Regions from separate parts of the Ralstonia sp. GX3-BWBA genome, predicted to be linked through region 1. Evidence: predicted binding sites of a transcription regulator. Region 1 holds the regulator's gene; each other region holds the start of a gene.
What was found. Region 1 encodes FNR, which switches genes on or off when oxygen is low (the NO sensors DNR and NnrR bind a similar motif). Its sites were predicted from a motif close to TTGATNNNNATCAA; they were not measured.
Positions count from the first base shown of each region.

Region 2: DOD19_RS23580 (DUF2249 domain-containing protein) is a predicted target of FNR. The motif match lies at 1,210-1,223, and genes of this name have one in related genera.
Region 3: DOD19_RS00275 (OmpW family protein) is a predicted target of FNR. The motif match lies at 975-988, and genes of this name have one in related genera.

Region 1 covers NZ_QMKS01000009.1:199,020-201,286, forward strand. Annotated here, with positions in the region: gene DOD19_RS08435 (sulfite exporter TauE/SafE family protein) at 149-892, opposite strand; gene fnr (fumarate/nitrate reduction transcriptional regulator Fnr) at 1,074-1,802, shown strand; gene DOD19_RS08445 (hypothetical protein) at 1,824-2,078, opposite strand; gene DOD19_RS08450 (FixH family protein) at 2,075-2,267, opposite strand, start outside.
Region 2 covers NZ_QMKS01000024.1:202,029-204,295, reverse strand. Annotated here, with positions in the region: gene DOD19_RS23585 (nitric-oxide reductase large subunit) at 1-806, opposite strand, end outside; gene DOD19_RS23580 (DUF2249 domain-containing protein) at 839-1,129, opposite strand; gene nirK (copper-containing nitrite reductase) at 1,402-2,267, shown strand, end outside.
Region 3 covers NZ_QMKS01000001.1:40,967-43,233, reverse strand. Annotated here, with positions in the region: gene DOD19_RS00280 (transposase) at 84-809, opposite strand; gene DOD19_RS00275 (OmpW family protein) at 1,059-1,733, shown strand; gene DOD19_RS00270 (deoxyguanosinetriphosphate triphosphohydrolase) at 1,952-2,267, opposite strand, start outside.

The DNA of each region.
Region 1 (2,267 bases):
TTGGCGCCGCGCTTGGGATTGTTGATTTGCGCGGGTGGCGAATCGAATTGTTGTCGATTGTAGGGCAATTTCCAGCGACGCCGCAACCGGGAAGATGCCCTAGCCACCCATCCCAGGCCGGATGGCAATTTCCGCGCGCCTTAAACACCTACAGCACTAGACAGAATCCGTGTGCGTTAAGCATCTCTGGCAACCAGATTGCGTGAACCAGCCCCCAGACCCCAAATCCGGCGATGGCGATGCCGGCCGCGCCCCGCGCCCATCGCTGGCGCGACAGTCCGCGCAGCCACCCAGCCAGACCAGACATCATCAGCAGGTTGGGCAGCGTACCGGCACCAAAAGCGAGCATGACCACGGCCCCGGAGGCGGCGTTGCCCGCCAACAACGCCACAGCCAATGCGCCGTAGACCATGCCACACGGCACCAGCCCCCAGGCCATGCCAGTGAGATAGCGGCGTAGTAACGGCGGCTGACGTTGCAGCCGACTTCCCAGCGTGGCGGCCCCTCGAGACAGGCCACCTGCCACGCGGCCAAGCAAGCGCTCAAGCCACACACTGCGCCACGCATCCCCAGCGGAACGAACAAGCAGCAAAACCCCGTAGGCGACCAGCAATGCGCTAGCGAAGGCAAACAAGCCGCGTTGAATCGGCAGCCATTGCTGGCGCCAGACGGTCGCGCCCATCGCGCCCATGATTGCGCCCAGCAACGCATAGGTGGTCAGCCGGCCGGCATGCATGACGATCTGCTCAAACCATAGCCGGCGGCGGGACACGATCCGCACCGCCACAGCTCCACGCTCGGCCGCGAGTGCGATACCGCTGCACATCGCCAGACAATGCACACCACCGAGCAATGCAATCAGGAAAACGCTCAGAAGCGCTGCGGCACTCATCTTTCTGACGCTCTCTTGATATGGACCAAGGTTTTCGTTTTACTGTTGCGAACTAAGCGTAATCGACGCCTTTTGCCGCATCGGAAATGTCCGAGGACAAGAAGGTCGCCGTTATAATAAGCTGCAGCAGCATCACAAGAATTACTCATTTCACTTTCCCGAAATTCAGTCGCCCCCACCCGTGCTCACTCGAATTGCACTTACCGATCAAGCCTCGCGTTGCTCCACCTGCGTACTAGGGCAAATCTGCCTGCCGGTGGGAATGAACTCGGACGACGTGCGCAAGATGGACGATTTGGTCAGCGAGCGCATCCGAATTAAGAAGGGGCAATCGCTCTATTCCTTGGGTGAGCCGCTGGAAGCGGTTTATGGCATTCGTTTCGGCACGCTCAAAACCCATCTGACGCTTGAAGACGGTCGACACCAGATCACGGGGTTCCACCTGCCGGGTGAAATCGTCGGGCTCGATGGCATTGGCGACATGCGCCACGTGTCGGACGCCACCGCGCTCGAAGATACCGAAGTCTGCGTGGTGCGCTACGACGAGTTGCAGCACCTTTCGCGCCGGCTGCCTTCGCTGCAGCATCAGTTCCTGCGCATCATGAGCAAGGAGATTTCGCAGGATCATCTGATGCTGCTCACGCTGGGCTCCATGCGTGCGGAGGAGCGTCTCGCAGCGTTCCTACTAAACCTCTCGAAGCGTTCGGCCCAGCGTGGATATTCGTCGACCGAGTTTGTCCTGCGGATGAGCCGCGAAGAACTCGGCAGCTATCTTGGCCTGAAGCTCGAAACGGTCAGCCGCCTGTTCTCGCGCTTTGCCGAAGCGGGTCTCATCCAGATCCGCCAACGCCACGTCAAGCTGATCGACCTGGCCGGCCTGCGCCAGGTCATGAGCGGTCAGGCGGCCTAAGCTGCCCTCCATGTCGCTCGCTCAGACGAGCGGGTGTTCATGCGCTTCCAGCTTGCCAATGCCCGGTGACACATAGAGCGTCAGCGCGCTCGACAATCCGCACAACAACCAGAACACAAAGAACGACACGGTGTAGACCGCTTGGGTCGACACCGTGATCTGCTCGCCGAAAAAACGCAGGTCTGCGGGGTCGACCACCGCGAAGACCACCAGCTCAGCCAGCGCGGCCGACAGAAATGCCGGCCACAGAATCCACATCAGCAATCGACGCTTCATCGGGCCTCCGTGTGAATGGCATGCGCCGGCGTCACGACCGTCTTTTCAACGACCAAACCGCGCCGCACGACGTTGTCATGAATAACAGCATCGGGATGCGACACCGCCAGCCAGATTGTGACGCCGCAGCCGACCATGGCGACGAACGGCCCTGCCATCAGCAGCCACGGCCAGGGCTCGCGCCACCAA
Region 2 (2,267 bases), on a different contig from region 1:
AGGAACGGATCGGCCGGCAGCGGCGCAGCTTCCTCTTCGTGCTTGCTGCTGCCGTGCAGCCACAGCATGGCGGCAATACCGCCCAGCAGCAGCACGATGCTGACCATCGACCACATGGCGGCACCGCCGGTCATGGTGTTGCCCACGAGCGGTTCATGCGGCCAGTTGCTCGTGTACGAGATGTCGGTCTCGCCCGGGCGGTCGGCAGCGGCGGCCCACGACGTCCAGAAGAAGAACGCCGCCAGGGCTTCGCGATCGGCCGCCTCCGGCAGCACACCGGTGGCCATGGCGTATTGATCACGCAACGTTGCCAGCGACGGATCGGTGCCGAACAGGGCCTCGAAGTGTTGCGCCACACCGCGGATTGCCTCTGCGCGCTCGCGCGACACGGTCAGGATGTCGTGATTTGCGTCGTACGTATTGCGGCGCATTTCTTCCTTCACGCTGGCGTCGACGGCGGCTTGCTGCACGGTCGTCAACGGCGCATCGGTATCGAACTGCTGATGCGCGCGGATGGCTTGCAGCGCCGTGGCTTCACGGTGAAGCCAATCGGCAGACCAGTCAGGCGCAACGTAGCTGCCGTGGCCCCAGACGGTGCCAAGCTGCTGGCCGCCGGCTGCCAGCCAGGCTTCTTGGCCGCGCTGGATTTGTTCGCCGGTAAAGAGCACCTCGCCCACAGAGGTGACAACAGCATGCGGAATCGGCGGCGCTGCCAGATAGATCTGCCGGCCCAGATAGCCCAATGCTCCGAACGACAGGATGAAGATCAGGCCTAGCCACCGCCACAGCCTTTGGTTGTTTTTCATGACAAGGTTCCTTGCAGGATGCGATCGGAAATTCAGGCGCCACCACCGCAGCCACCACAGCAGTGGCCGGCGCTGGCGGCAGATGCCACCTTGGTGATGGCAACGCGCCACGTAGCGGGGCCGCGCTCAAGGTAGTCCCAGGAAAACTGGCCCGGGCGCTCGACTTGAAACTGCGACTGCAGCGGGCGCGGATCGTGATCGTTGATCAGCTCCAGGCTCTGGCCGATGCCGAGTTCCCCGAAGGCGGAGAAGATCAGCGGATGGCGCTCGCGCGGCGCCAGCACACGGAGGTCGAGCTGGATGGTGGAGGCGGACTGTGTCATGGGGATTCCCTCTGTGGGTGTCGCATCAAAAAGATGCATTAAGGATGCAACTATATTAGTGAGCGGAATCTCCGGCGTTATTGATGTATATCAGATGCTTGTTTTATGGGTATCTTGATGTGGCAAATCACGCCACGACTGGGCTTGCGTGCCACGCGGTGGGGTGGATGTGCCGGACGGGGTCGGTTTTCGTTTGCGCTGTATCAAAGCCCTAATGGCCGCCGGGGCCTAACGTGGAGCGGACGACACCAGACCGATACACGGGGGAAAAAATGAGCCGTCTTCACACCGTCCGCAGCCTGATGCGCGCGGGCTTGATTTCTGTGGTGCTGGGCGCACTGCTTGCGGGCACCGCGGCCCGCGCCGCCAGCACCAAGTTGCCGGGTGACTTCGGGCCGCCGCGCGGCGAGCCGATCCACGCCGTCCTTACGAGTCCGCCGCTTGTGCCACCGGCGGTCCACCGGAACTATCCAGCCAAGGTCATCGTGGAGCTGGAAGTGGTCGAGAAGGAAATGCAGATCTCCGAAGGCGTCAGCTACACCTTCTGGACGTTCGGCGGCACCGTTCCCGGCAGCTTCATCCGCGTGCGGCAGGGCGACACGGTGGAGTTCCACCTCAAGAACCACCCGAGCAGCAAGATGCCGCACAACATTGACCTGCACGGCGTGACCGGGCCGGGCGGCGGCGCAGCATCGAGCTTTACCGCACCGGGCCATGAATCGCAATTCACCTTCAAGGCGCTCAACGAGGGCATCTACGTCTACCACTGCGCCACGGCGCCGGTGGGCATGCATATCGCCAATGGCATGTACGGCCTGATCCTGGTCGAGCCGCCCGAAGGCCTGCCCAAGGTTGATCACGAGTACTACGTCATGCAGGGCGATTTCTACACGGCCGGCAAGTACCGCGAGAAGGGCCTGCAGCCGTTCGACATGGAAAAGGCCATCGACGAACGCCCGAGCTACGTGCTGTTCAACGGTGCCGAAGGTGCGCTCACCGGTGACAAGGCGCTGCACGCCAAGGTAGGTGAAACGGTGCGCATCTTCGTTGGCAACGGCGGGCCCAATCTGGTCTCAAGCTTCCACGTAATTGGCGCCATCTTCGACCAGGTGCGCTACGAGGGCGGCACCAACGTGCA
Region 3 (2,267 bases), on a different contig from region 1:
CGACAACAGTGCGGGTTTATTAATGGGGACAGATTAAATTCGAGCGCAGTGATGAGGCTGTGCGTGACGGCCCCGCCACCCTACTATTCAGTGCGCGCGCTGTCCTCCGCGCCCACTTCTGCGGGTTGGCGAGGCGGTCGCCCCTTCGGCAGGGGCGCAACGCGGCGGCCACCGGCGCGCGCCAGTGTCGCGAGAAACGCCTCGTTTCCGAGTGGCCAGCCGCTGTGCACATGCTGGCGAATCTTCGCAAGCTGGTCTGAACCCAGACCTTCATGCCACAACGTTCGATAGCGCGATTGGCGCTCGAAAGGCGTGTTGCCAAGACGCCAGTAGCAATAGTGGTCACTCACCCACGGAATGGATTGAATGCCCACATGATGCCGATACGTGCTCCATCGGTCGTCTTCCGGCGTGCTAACCAGGCCTGCGCGCACCGCGTTGGATTCCACATACAACAGTATCGGCAGCACCCATTCGGCCGGGTCCAGTACGGTCGAGCGGAAACGCCCTTCCCATAGCGTTCCGCTGCGATCAGCGGCGGCGTTGAAGTACCGCGTATAGCGCCGTCCGACCGCCTGCAGCGTGCGCGAAAGGCTGTCCGCCACCTTGGGCGTTCCCACCAGATGCACGTGATTCGGCATCAGCGAGAAACCATGGACGGCGAAGTCGTGCTCGCGTGCGGCCATGCGCAACGTATCGAGATAGAACGCGTAGTCGTCGTCGCCGCGAAAAACGATCTGGCGGTTGTTGCCGCGCTGCAACACGTGCACAGGGACATCGGTGGGACTGAGGCGAGGCAGGCGGGCCATGGAAAAGACATGCGGCGAAAAGCGCCATCGTAGCCCGAAGCCGACGAATCTGTCCCCACTTTTCAGTGGGCAAACGCTTGCATGCCGGTTGTCATCGAGGGGCGACGGCAGAGTTTGCGTGCCGTCAAATCGGTGGCCCTACGCGCTATCGACGACAGGGAGAACTTGATCCCGAGCAAACCGGCCAAGCGACTTCCCCGCGAGACTGGCTCCCATCACATCACGAGACGACACGAGAGGGAGCGATTCATGGCTTTTCACCGCCTAGCCGCTGTTGCTGTAGCCGCCGGAATGCTTGCCGCCGGATTCAGCCAGACCGCCTTTGCGCAGAGCACGGATTTGGCGCCGGCCACCGGCAACTGGATGGTGCGTCTGCGCGCCGTCAATCTGACAGCCGCCAACAAATCCGACGCGGTGCCCGCACTGGCCATTCCGGCTGACGCCATTCAGATCAACAACAAGGTCCTGCCCGAGCTGGACATCTCGTACTTCTTTACGCCACACCTCGCGGCCGAACTGATCCTGACCTACCCGCAACAACAGGACGTCACGGTCATGCAAAGCGCGCTGGGCGGCCCGACCAAGATCGGCAGTTTCCGCCACTTGCCGCCCATCCTGACGATGCAGTACCACTTCACGCCCGAGTCGCGCTTCAAGCCGTACGTGGGCGCTGGCATCAACTACACGCGCATCTCGAATGTAAATCTGCAGGTGCCCGGCGTTGGTTCGCTGGACCTGAGCAAGAACAGCTTCGGCCCCGCGCTGCAGGTCGGCTTCGACTATCGCCTGACCGAACGCCTCTACTTCAACGTCGACCTGAAGAAGACCTGGATCAGCGCCGACGTGAAGATGGCCGGCCAGACCATCAGCAAGGTCAAGGTTGACCCATGGCTGCTGGGCGTCGGCCTGGGTTATCGCTTTTAAGGGAGGCGATCAGCGAACTGACACTGTCCTGATCGACTTTTACCGACGTGCCGCAGGGGCCGTCGACGGCGGGGGCGCTCGTCGGCGGTGGTTGGCGCGTTCGGCCCGGCATGCGTTGGGGCGGCCGGGCATTTTTTTTGGGCGTTTGATTTTGATCTGGTTTCAGATCGCTTGGGAGCCAGGCGATCGGATAGCGGCTCGACCGTTACTGCCGTTACTCAAACCGCATCCACGGCAAAGATGCGGCGATGCTCCTTGATGGCGTAACGATCCGTCATGCCAGCGATGTAATGCGCAATCCAGCGCGGCTGCTCTTCGGGGTTGGCTTTCGCCTGGTACTGCGGCGGCAGCAGGCGCGGGTCTTCCATGAAGACGCGGAACAGATCGTCGATGATGCGGCGCGCCTTCGCGGCCATGCGCATCACGAGGTAATGCCGATACAGGTTGTCAAACAGGAAGCGCTTGAGCGCGCGCGCCTCTTCGCGCATCGGCTCGGAGAAGGCAACGAGCGCCGGCGCGGCACGCACATCATCG